One region of the Pantoea sp. LMR881 genome, then DNA from elsewhere that is predicted to be linked to it. Evidence: predicted binding sites of a transcription regulator. Region 1 holds the regulator's gene; each other region holds the start of a gene.
What was found. The regulator PurR, encoded in region 1, represses purine synthesis genes. The targets are predictions, from matches to a motif close to CANGCAAACGTTTGCNTG.

Region 1 (3,796 bases):
CTGGTGAACCGTTGGAAACGCCTCGGTGGCTGGCCGTTGCCCTTTGCAGAGGATGATACCGCAGCGCAACCCACCGAATAAAAGCAAAAAAAGGCCGACATTTGTCGGCCTTTTCTTATTCCGCTTCTTTAAACTTCTCAGCGGTTTCTTTGATCAGCGACTGCAATTCGCCACGCTGGAACATCTCCACGATGATGTCACAACCACCAACCAACTCACCATCAATCCACAACTGCGGGAAGGTTGGCCAGTTAGCGTACTTCGGCAGTTCTGCACGAATATCAGGATTCTGCAGAATATCCACGTAAGCAAAACGCTCACCACAGGCCGACAGTGCCTGTACCGCCTGGGCAGAGAAACCGCAGCTTGGCAGTTTCGGCGAACCTTTCATGTACAGCAGGATCGGGTTTTCTGCGATCTGGCGCTGAATTTTTTCTACAGTACTCATAATTGCCTTCCTTAATTCGTTACTTCGTGTTTGTTTATTGTAGCGACTTCACCCTCGGACTCAAAATGAGAATTTGTTGCCCTGGGGTTAAATCGCCATGTTTGTTAAGTCATTTTAAGACGAACCCCCCATCGCGGTTTTAACCGCGATAAAAGCATTAATAATTTGCAATAATTCCGCTGATATAAAGTGCTGAAATTGCTCATTTTCAGCTCAAATGTCAGCCATTAACAGATTAAAAGAAAAAGGACTTACTTTTTTAAAAAAAAACTGGACTAGAATGGCCCCGGCACTGATCCTTGATCAGATTTTTCCAACTCTGTCAGGCGTATTTCTAAGCTGACAGCTCAACCTGTAACCGGACTATGCGTTTACTGATTACGCTTTTCATCCTGGCATTTGCCCAGCTGTTCTTTAACGTGGCTTCTGCTTCACCGCAGGCACCGGTTAATGCCAGTTCGCATAAAGCGGAGACAAAAAGTGCACGTGAAGATGAACGACGCAAGCGACGTCCGGTAAAAGCATCGGTAAAAAAATCACGCCAGGCCACAACGCAGAAACTCAAACTAAAAAAGCAAAACACGTTGGGGTTGCACAACCGACGTCCGCTAAAAAACGCACGCCTAAAACAGCTAAAAAGCGTTACGGCCATCAGCGTTCATCTGACATTGTGGCGGCTAAAAGCAACGCTATCAGCACCATCAAAATGAGTAAGGCTCACCGGCAGCGTTATCAAAAAGCGCGTGAAACCGCGATGGCAAAGCTGATGGGGCAATTGGGTAAACCTTATCAGTGGGGCGGTACCTCGCCTCATACCGGTTTTGATTGCAGTGGATTAGTCTGGTACGCCTACAAAGATTTGCTGAAATTTAAAATCCCACGCACCGCCAATGAAATGTATCATTTGCGTGATGCAGCGCCGGTTAAACGCGAATCCCTGGAAAAAGGCGATTTGGTTTTTTCCGTATTAATGGCCGCGGCACCGCCGATCATGTGGGTGTTTACCTCGGAAATGGCAAATTTATTCAATCGCCACGGACCGGCAAAGATATTCAGATCAGCGCCCTTGGCGAGGATTACTGGCAACGACATTATATCGGTGCGCGGCGTATGATGACGCCAAAAACGATTCGTTAACGTCAGATCAAAAAAGCCGGGAACTGTCCCGGCTTTTTTATTAATGCAGAATCGCGGTAAAGCTAAACACCACAATCATCAGCAGCGCCGCGCCCGTGGTCGCCAGCGCCAGTTTCAGATCGGTACTCATCTCGTTCTCCTTAGTCACACAGTTTGTAGGGATAAGGCATTTTCCCATACGACCCGGTAAAAATCTCGTTTTATCCGCTCAGCCTTGTTAGAATCCAGCCTTTGTTGCGCAACGCGCGCAACGTCGGTTCCGTTCGCAGTCTTCTTTTGGCGTAATTAACCCGCCCAGACGCCTTTTTACCGGCAAAATTACTGCATATTTGCGGGCAAAACCCTTAGCAGACGCAAACGTTTAACATTATGCTTATCAGCGAGTTGCGATAAGTCCGGGAGTCCTTTTTCATGGCAACAATTAAAGATGTGGCGAAACGTGCTGGCGTTTCTACAACGACCGTCTCTCACGTCATCAATAAAACGCGTTTTGTGGCGGAAGAAACGCGCAATGCAGTCTGGCAAGCCATTCAGGAACTGCATTATTCACCCAGCGCGGTTGCCCGCAGTCTGAAGGTGAATCACACCAAAACGCTGGGATTACTGGCGACCTCCAGCGAAGCGCCTTATTTTGCTGAAATTATTGAAGCGGTGGAAAACCATTGTTTCGACAAGGGTTACACGCTGATTTTAGGTAACGCGCACAACGATCTACAAAAACAGCGTGCTTATCTCTCGATGATGGCGCAAAAGCGCGTCGACGGGCTGTTGGTGATGTGCTCAGAGTATCCTGATGATCTGCTAAAAATGCTGGAAGAGAACCGCAACATCCCTATGGTGGTGATGGACTGGGGCGAATCTCGCGCCGATTTTACCGATACCGTTCTGGATAACGCCTTTCAGGGTGGCTATCTTGCCGGCCGCTATCTGATAGAGCGCGGACATCGCGATATCGGTGCAATTCCTGGCCAGCTGGAACGTAACACCGGAGGCGGCCGCCATGCCGGTTTTTTGAAAGCGTTAGAAGAAGCAGGTATTCAGCCCCGCGCAGAGTGGATTGTACAGGGTGATTTTGAGCCAGACTCAGGTTATCAGGCAATGCAGCAAATTCTGTCGCAAAAACAGCGGCCTACTGCGGTATTTTGCGGCGGCGACATTATGGCGATGGGCGCGATCTGTGCGGCTGATGAGATGGGTTTGCGCGTACCACAGGATATTTCCGTCATTGGCTATGATAATGTGCGCAACGCACGCTATTTCACGCCGGCTCTCACCACGGTGCATCAGCCGAAAGCTCAGCTTGGCGAAAAGGCGCTGGAGATGCTGCTGGATCGTATTACCAGCAAGCGTGAAGAGTCACAAACTATTGAGGTCCATCCAACCTTAATTGAACGTCGCTCAGTGGGTTATGGCCCTTTCCGCGACTATCGCCGCTAAACTTCGCTTAACCACTCTTGATTAAGCGTTTGCGCATCACCCAGGTAATTGAGCAACCAGCCCAGCGCCGGTGATGCGCGATCTTCAGCCCAGCTGACGCAGCAAGGGCTTTCCGGAAAAGCGACTGGCAGCGTCAACTCCACTAACTCGCCTGCATCAAGCAGCGGATGTGCCAGATGGCCCGGCATCATTGCCACACACAATCCTCCCAGCACACAATCCAGCCCGGTTTGCCAGTCCGGCACCACCAGCCGACGCTGATTATCTAACGTCCAGGTCATGCGGCGTGGCAAAGCCCGTGAGGTATCTTCCAGCACCAGTGAAGGCCAGCGCCGTAGCGTGTCATCATCGAGCTGGCTTTCCTGTGTCAATGGATGGTTATGCCTCACCACGCAACGCCAGTTCAGCGCCCCCATATCCTGAAAGGCAAAACGCCCTCCCACCGGAATGGCCTGCGTTGCACCGATCGCCACATCGACACGCCCGTCAGCCAGCGCATCCCAGACACCATTAAAAACTTCATAGCTAATGTGTAATTCCATGTCCGGGAAGTGGCGATAAAAATCTTTACCAGCTGTCGCGTGCGTTCAGGTTTGACAATGCAGTCAACTGCAATGCTCAACTGACCGCGCCAGCCATTGGCCAGCTGCTGGCATTGCCGTCGGGTAGCCAGCATTTTTTTGATGACGCTCCGCCCTTCACGTACAAAATGCTCACCCGCCGGGGTTAAAACTACTTCACGATGCTGGCGTTCAAATAAGGGCACCGCCAGCC
Region 2 (3,796 bases), 1.0 Mb from region 1:
TGTGAATGCCCATCGCGTCGAAGTTTTCGATTGAGCAGACGATAATGCAGTTGTCGTTTTTATCACGCACCACTTCCATCTCGTACTCTTTCCAGCCAATCAGCGATTCATCAATCAGCAGCTCATTGGTTGGCGACAGGTCGAGGCCGCGTTCGCAGATCTCTTCGAATTCTTCACGATTGTAAGCGATGCCCCCCGTGCCGCCCATGGTAAAAGAGGGACGAATAATGCAGGGGAAGCCGACATCTTCCGCAACGGCCAGTGCCTCTTCCATGGTATGTGCAATGCCGGAACGCGCAGTTTCCAGCCCGATGCTTTTCATTGCTTTGTCGAAACGCTGGCGATCTTCAGCTTTGTCGATGGCATCTGCGGTTGCACCAATCATGGTTACGCCGAACTCTTCCAGCACACCCTGACGTTCCAGCTCCAGCGCACAGTTCAGTGCCGTCTGGCCGCCCATGGTCGGCAGCACCGCATCCGGGCGCTCTTTTTCAATGATTTTGCGCACCACTTCCCAGTGAATGGGCTCGATATAGGTCGCATCGGCCATTTCCGGATCGGTCATAATGGTTGCCGGGTTAGAGTTAACCAGGATGACGCGATAACCCTCTTCACGCAACGCCTTACACGCCTGCGCACCGGAGTAGTCAAATTCACAGGCCTGGCCGATCACAATCGGACCGGCGCCAAGAATCAGGATGGATTTTATGTCTGTACGTTTTGGCATGATTAGCTCCTGATTACTTCGCTTTCGAACGGAATGCGTCAATCAATTCAATAAAGTGATCAAACAGCGGCGCCGCATCGTGCGGGCCCGGACTCGCTTCGGGGTGTCCCTGGAAGCTGAAAGCCGGTTTGTCGGTGCGATGAATACCCTGAACCGTCTGGTCAAACAGAGAAACATGCGTGACGCGCAAGTTAGCGGGTAAATTGCTGTCATCAACGGCGAACCCATGGTTCTGTGCGGTGATCATCACAGTATTGTTATCAAAATCTTTAACCGGATGGTTGCCACCGTGGTGACCCAGTTTCATCTTGACGGTTTTCGCACCGCTTGCCAGCGCCAGTAGCTGATGACCGAGGCAAATACCAAACACCGGGATCTCTGTTTGCAGGAAAGCCTGAATTGCGCTGATCGCATAATCACACGGCTCCGGGTCGCCAGGACCGTTAGAGAGGAAAATGCCATCCGGATTCATTTTCAGTACTTCTTCAGCTGGCGTTTGCGCCGGTACTACTGTCAGGCGGCAACCGCGATCCACCAGCATGCGCAGGATGTTACGCTTCACGCCGTAATCATAAGCGACAACGTGATAAGGCAGTTCTTCCGCTTTTTTCTGCTCCGGCAGCGCACCTTCCAGCGTCCAGCTGCCCTGTTGCCAGGCGTAGCTTTCGGTGGTTGACACTTCTTTTGCTAAATCCATCCCTTTCAGGCCAGGAAAAGCCTGTGCCTTTTGCAGGGCCAGCGCCGCATCAGGGTTATCGCCCGCAATGATGCAGCCGTTCTGCGCCCCTTTTTCACGCAGCAAGCGGGTGAGCTTGCGGGTATCGATATCGGCAATGGCGACAATATTATTGCGCTGCAGGTAGGCTGATAAGCCCTCTTCACTACGGAAGTTGCTGGTGATCAGCGGCAGATCGCGGATAACAAGGCCTTGAGCATGAATTTGGCTGGATTCTTCGTCGGCGGCATTCGCGCCAACATTGCCGATATGGGGATAAGTGAGAGTTACGATTTGGCGAGAATAGGAAGGATCAGTGAGGATTTCTTGATAACCGGTCATCGACGTGTTGAAAACGACTTCCCCCACTGCCGACCCCGTTGCCCCGATGGCCCGACCGTGGAATTGGGTTCCGTCTTCCAGAACCAAGAGTGCTGACTTAATCAAAACATCCTCCAGGGAATAAACAGTCACAATATTTGCATATTAATTCAAAATACTGGCCTGAATCAAGGCAAAAACCGCCTGAACTGTCGATTTTTGGCAAATTGCGCGCATTCTAATGATCGCCTTGAAGCTTGTCTACCCTGTAACACTATTTTTTTGTATTTTTCGGGCTTATAGAGATTAAAACAGGGATAAGCAGCAAAAAGAGCGAAAAACTCGATGAAATAATCGTTTGCCAGGCTGCATAAACAAGGAAGTTAGCGAAACGGGTCGTTAATTTTGACCATTTGGTCAAATTTATCATTTTTCAGTGGGTTTATGCGAAGTAAAGATCATAATATGCAGATCACAGGCCATAAAATCAAAATAATGGCTATTTTAGATAAAATTTAGGGCAATAAAAATATTGCCCCTTATCAATCAATAGATTAATGATTGAAATAACCACATCACGATGGTTCACAACACTCACAACATCGATAAATCCAGCACATCACGCATATCAAAAAGGCCAGATTTATTATCTTTTAACCAAGATGCCGCCTTAACTGCACCTTTTGCAAAGGTCATACGGCTTGAAGCCTTGTGGGTAATCTCTACACGCTCGCCAATATCTGCAAACATCGCAGTATGCTCACCGACAATATCGCCTGCTCTGACGGTGGCAAAACCAATAGTCTGTGCCTTGCGCTCACCGGTGTGGCCTTCACGCGCATAGACAGCATGCTCATCCAGTTTCCAGTTCATGGCATCGGCAATCGCCTCCCCCATTGCCAGGGCAGTGCCAGATGGCGCATCTACTTTATGACGGTGGTGCGCTTCGACAATTTCAATGTCGGCGTAATCACCCATGACTTTCGCCGCTTTCTCCAGTAGCTTCAGGACCAGATTGACCCCGACGCTGAAGTTAGCCGCGAAGACAATGCCAATCTCCTCAGCAGCAGCACGGATCGCCGCTTTACCTGCTTCGTCAAAACCGGTCGTTCCAATCACCATCGCTTTTTTATGCTCACGGCAGATGGCCATATACGCCAGCGTGCCTTCGGGACGTGTAAAGTCGATGAGGACATCAAAGTCGTTGATTACGCTCAACAGATCGTCAGCGATGATAACGCCTGCTTTACCTGTGCCTGCCAGTTCCCCGGCATCACTGCCAACCAGCGATGAACCCGGACGCGCCAGCGCCGCTCCCAGTTCCACGCCTTCTGCCTGCTGAGTTGCCTGAATAAGATTACGTCCCATACGACCCGGTGCGCCCACAATGGCGATGCGGATATTTTTCATATTTATTCATTCCTAAAACAAAACTATGCATGCAAAGCGTGTTCAGGTTAACGGTGAGTTAACAGCCACGCCACTTTTAATCCGGGATAATAAGAATTTTTATGCCAGCCGCAATGGATTATCAGTAAAAGCAATCTCAGCAGTCTGGTCTGACGTTCATTGACGCTAAACAACAAAAAGGCCGAACAGTGTCGGCCTTTTTATTCATCTGAACTCTTTGTTACTGCACGTTGCGAACATCGACACGCAGCTCTTTGGGGACTTCAAACACAATATTTTCTTCACGGCCAATCAGCTCAATTGCCGCTTCGCCGCCAAGTTCGCGCAAACGCTGAATAACCTGCTGAACCAGAATATCGGGGGCAGATGCACCTGCCGTGACGCCAATGCAATCCACGCCTTTAACCCACTCTTCCCGGATATCGTCTGCGGAGTCGATCAGCTTCGCAAGTTTACCCGCACGTTGCGCCAGTTCAGCCAGACGGTTGGAGTTAGAGGAGTTTTTCGAGCCAACCACCAGCACCACGGCAGCGTCACGCGCCAGCGTACGTACCGCTTCCTGACGGTTAGTGGTCGCATAACAGATGTCATCTTTACGCGGGCCAATAATTGCCGGAAAGCGT
Region 3 (3,796 bases), 1.9 Mb from region 1:
GCTTGCTGATGCTCGCCAGCGTGTTGCTGAGCCAGTTCAGTGCGGTTTGGGGCGATCGCCTGTTTATCATCACCACTGTGATCGGATTGTGGCCCGTCGCTGTCAGTGCGATTCAGCGCCTGCGCAGCGGTTCTCCATTCACTATAGAAATGTTAATGACGCTGGCGGCTGGCGGTGCATTGCTGATTGGCGCCCATGCCGAAGCTGCGATGGTGCTGCTGCTGTTCCAGCTGGGCGAGCGGCTTGAAGCCTACGCCGCGTCACGAGCGCGCAGCGGGGTAACCAGCCTGATGGCGCTGCGCCCAGAGTCTGCCACACGTCTTTCAGGCGCAACGCGCAGCGAGGTGATGTTAGCTGACCTTCAACCCGGTGATATTATCGAAGTCGCCGCAGGAGGACGGCTGCCGGTTGATGGCCGCCTGATAAGTGACAGCGCCAGCTTTGATGAAAGTGCATTAACCGGCGAATCGCTGCCGGTCACGCGCGAAAGCGGTGAAAAAATCCTGGCAGGCGCAACCAGTATTGATCGCCTGATTACGCTGGAGGTGGTGTCTGAACCGGGTGAAAGCGCCATCGACCGCATTCTGCAACTGATTGAAGAGGCGGAAAGCCATCGCGCCCCGGTTGAACGTTTTATCGATACTTTTAGCCGGGTTTACACGCCAGCCATCATGCTGCTTTCGCTGCTGGTGATGGTGCTGCCGCCGCTGCTCGGCTTCGGTGCCTGGCTGGCGTGGATTTATAAGGGCCTGACGCTGTTACTAATTGGCTGTCCCTGTGCACTGGTGATCTCCACTCCCGCAGCGATTACTTCCGGGCTTGCCGCCGCCGCCCGGCAGGGCGCGTTAATTAAAGGCGGCGCGGCTCTGGAACGATTAAGCGCACTGAAAATGGTTGCGTTTGATAAAACCGGCACGCTTACTGCGGGTAAACCGCAGGTTACCCGCGTGCTGCGTTTTGCCGACAACAGCGAGGAGGAACTCCTGGTGCTCAGCGCCGCTGTAGAACAGGGGTCAACCCATCCTCTGGCCATTGCGATCGTTGCGGCCGCCCAGGCGCGTAACCTGCCGTTGCCCCAGGCACAGTCACAACAGGCGTTAGCGGGAAGCGGCATCAGCGCCTGGGTTGCAGGCCAGCAGGTGCAATTGCTGGCACCGGTTCGTGTCACAACGCTGAATGAAGCGCAACAAGCCCTGATCGCTGAGCAAGAAGCGCAGGGACAGACGCTGATCGTTTTATTACGCGATGACGTGCCGCTGGGCGCACTGGCGTTGCAGGATTCGCTACGTCACGATGCCATCGCTGCTGTTCAGGCATTGAAAAAACTGGGCATCAACAGCCTGATGTTAACCGGCGATAATCCCCGTGCGGCGGCATCTGTCGCCCAACAGCTGGATATCAGCTATCGCGCCAGCTTACTGCCTGGCGATAAAGTTGAAGTCATTCGCCAGCTTAGTCATCAACATCCGCTGGCGATGGTCGGCGACGGTATTAATGATGCGCCAGCCATGAAAGCAGCGACGCTGGGCATTGCAATGGGCAGCGGCACTGACGTGGCGCTGGAAGCGGCTGATGCCGCATTAACACGTAATCAGTTAAGCAATCTGGCACCGATGATTGCGCTGGCACGTCGCACGCGCAGCATTATTCGCCAGAACATCGCGCTGGCGTTAGGTCTCAAGGCGCTGTTTCTGGTGACAACCCTGCTGGGCATGACGGGATTATGGCTGGCGGTGCTGGCTGATTCAGGCGCCACCGCACTGGTCACAGCCAATGCTTTACGGTTGCTGCGGGCGCGTTCGGCATAAAACAGGCGGCGGCAGGCGGCCGCCGTTACCCTTCCAGCCCCTTTTAATCAGGTATTGATACGGCAGCGTTTCGGTTTGCTGGGCTAACAGACGATGCTCCATAAACCGGCAAAATCCAGGAATATCACGTGTTGTGGCGGGATCGTCGGCGATAATCAATAGCGTTTCGCCATTTTGTAGATTACGGACGGTTTTGCGCACCATCATCACAGGCTCCGGGCAGCGCAGGCCACGCGCATCAAGCTGATGGTCAGCCGAGGTGAAAACATCACTCATAATGGACTCGATTCTGGTTTGGGGCGCTTATTCTAACCCCTCAGTTAACTGACGCAAGGCGATAACGATTGCGTTAAAATTAACCATTGCATAAATAGCACAACGCGGTAATATGCCGCCGCTTTTTATCCATTAAACCGCAGACTATTGCCTGACAATATCCTGCAATGGGTTCCCTCACCCCAACATTAAAAGGCTTACTATGCTCGCATTCACGTCGCGTCAGCGCATGCACGCGCTGTTTTGGTTGTCGCTGTTTCACCTGCTGGTGATCACATCCAGTAACTATCTGGTGCAGTTGCCTGTTTCCATCTTTGGCTTCACGACCACCTGGGGCGCATTCAGCTTTCCGTTTATTTTCCTTGCTACCGATCTGACCGTGCGCATCTTTGGCGCACCGCTGGCCCGTCGCATTATTCTGGCGGTGATGATCCCTGCGCTTTTTGTTTCCTATGCTGTTTCCTGCCTGTTTTATCAGGGTGAATGGCAAGGCTGGCACGCGCTGCAAGAGGTTAATCTGTTTGTGGCCCGCATCGCCTGCGCCAGCTTTATGGCTTACGCGCTCGGTCAGATTCTTGATGTGCATGTGTTTAACCGCTTGCGTCGTTTACCGCAGTGGTGGATTGCGCCTGGCTGTGCGATGTTTCTTGGCAACATCAGCGATACGCTGGCCTTCTTTTTCATCGCGTTTTATAAAAGTCCCGATCCCTTCATGGCGCAGCACTGGATTGAAATTGCGCTGGTCGACTACAGCTTTAAAATTCTGATCTGCATGGTGTTTTTCCTGCCGGCTTATGGCGTTTTGCTCAATGCCACTTTGAAACGCCTCTCAGCACGTTCAACTCGCGCGCAGGTCAATTTCGGCTAAACGGAAATAGAGCCTTTTATCGTGACACGCTAAGCTTTGCTGACAATCATCAGGTTGCGTTTGCAACCTGATTCCTGTTGTATAAACGCCTGGCTGGATACTTAAAAGGGATTCTGATGCGCAACATCGTAAAATATGCGGGAATTGGTTTACTGGTTTTAGGCTTAGCCGCCTGTGATCAGAAGCAGGACGAAGCAGCAAATGACAATGGCGTCAGCGCCAGTCAGTCCACACAGACAGTGACGCTGATGGATGGAAAGCTGAGTTTCTCACTGCCGCCGGGCATGTCCGATAAGAGCGGCAAACTGGGTTCTCAGGCGACAAATATGCACGTGTACGCGGATGAAACCGGTGCGCGTGCCATTATCGTGATTGCCGGTGATCCAACCAACGATAGTCTGGATGTGCTGTCACAGCGCATGGAACAGCAGCAGCGTAACCGCGATCCGCAGTTACAGGTAGTTTCCAATAAAGCCGTGACGCTGAAAGACCAACCGGCACAGCAGCTGGATACGGTGATTTCAGCCAATAATCAGACATCGTGGTCATCAGTGATTTTGGCAAAAGTGGATGGCAAGTTACTGACGTTGCAGATCACGCTGCCGGGCGATAACCAGCAGCAAGCGCAAAGCGATGCCGATAATATCGTTAAGAGTATTACGCTGAAATAAGTCACGCAGGCGGTTTTCAGTGCGTCGATGCCCTCTCCCTTCGACAGGAAGAGGGCACAACGTCCAGAAAACTAAATGCCTGCCTTTTCCCGAATGTACTTACGCGCTTTAACTGCGTACTCAAACGGATTCGCCAGTGCCGGATCCTGTTCCGCTTCAACCACCATCCAGCC

Region 2: a site for PurR is predicted at 2,111-2,128, ahead of carA (glutamine-hydrolyzing carbamoyl-phosphate synthase small subunit). Genes of this name have one in related genera too.
Region 3: a site for PurR is predicted at 2,142-2,159, ahead of tusA (sulfurtransferase TusA). Genes of this name have one in related genera too.

What each region holds. Positions count from the first base shown of each region.
Region 1 covers NZ_JAPVOK010000002.1:659,551-663,346, forward strand. The annotation lists gene rnt (ribonuclease T) at 1-81, shown strand, start outside; gene O3W44_RS04880 (Grx4 family monothiol glutaredoxin) at 116-451, opposite strand; partial or broken gene O3W44_RS04885 (C40 family peptidase) at 814-1,585, shown strand; gene cydH (cytochrome bd-I oxidase subunit CydH) at 1,626-1,715, opposite strand; gene purR (HTH-type transcriptional repressor PurR) at 1,997-3,022, shown strand; partial or broken gene punR (DNA-binding transcriptional activator PunR) at 3,019-3,796, opposite strand, start outside.
Region 2 covers NZ_JAPVOK010000002.1:1,703,665-1,707,460, forward strand. The annotation lists gene carB (carbamoyl-phosphate synthase large subunit) at 1-727, opposite strand, end outside; gene carA (glutamine-hydrolyzing carbamoyl-phosphate synthase small subunit) at 741-1,889, opposite strand; gene dapB (4-hydroxy-tetrahydrodipicolinate reductase) at 2,358-3,173, opposite strand; gene ispH (4-hydroxy-3-methylbut-2-enyl diphosphate reductase) at 3,394-3,796, opposite strand, start outside.
Region 3 covers NZ_JAPVOK010000002.1:2,537,510-2,541,305, reverse strand. The annotation lists gene O3W44_RS13720 (zinc/cadmium/mercury/lead-transporting ATPase) at 1-1,808, shown strand, start outside; gene tusA (sulfurtransferase TusA) at 1,779-2,084, opposite strand; gene O3W44_RS13710 (7-cyano-7-deazaguanine/7-aminomethyl-7-deazaguanine transporter) at 2,287-2,952, shown strand; gene O3W44_RS13705 (DcrB family lipoprotein) at 3,069-3,623, shown strand; gene iolE (myo-inosose-2 dehydratase) at 3,695-3,796, opposite strand, start outside.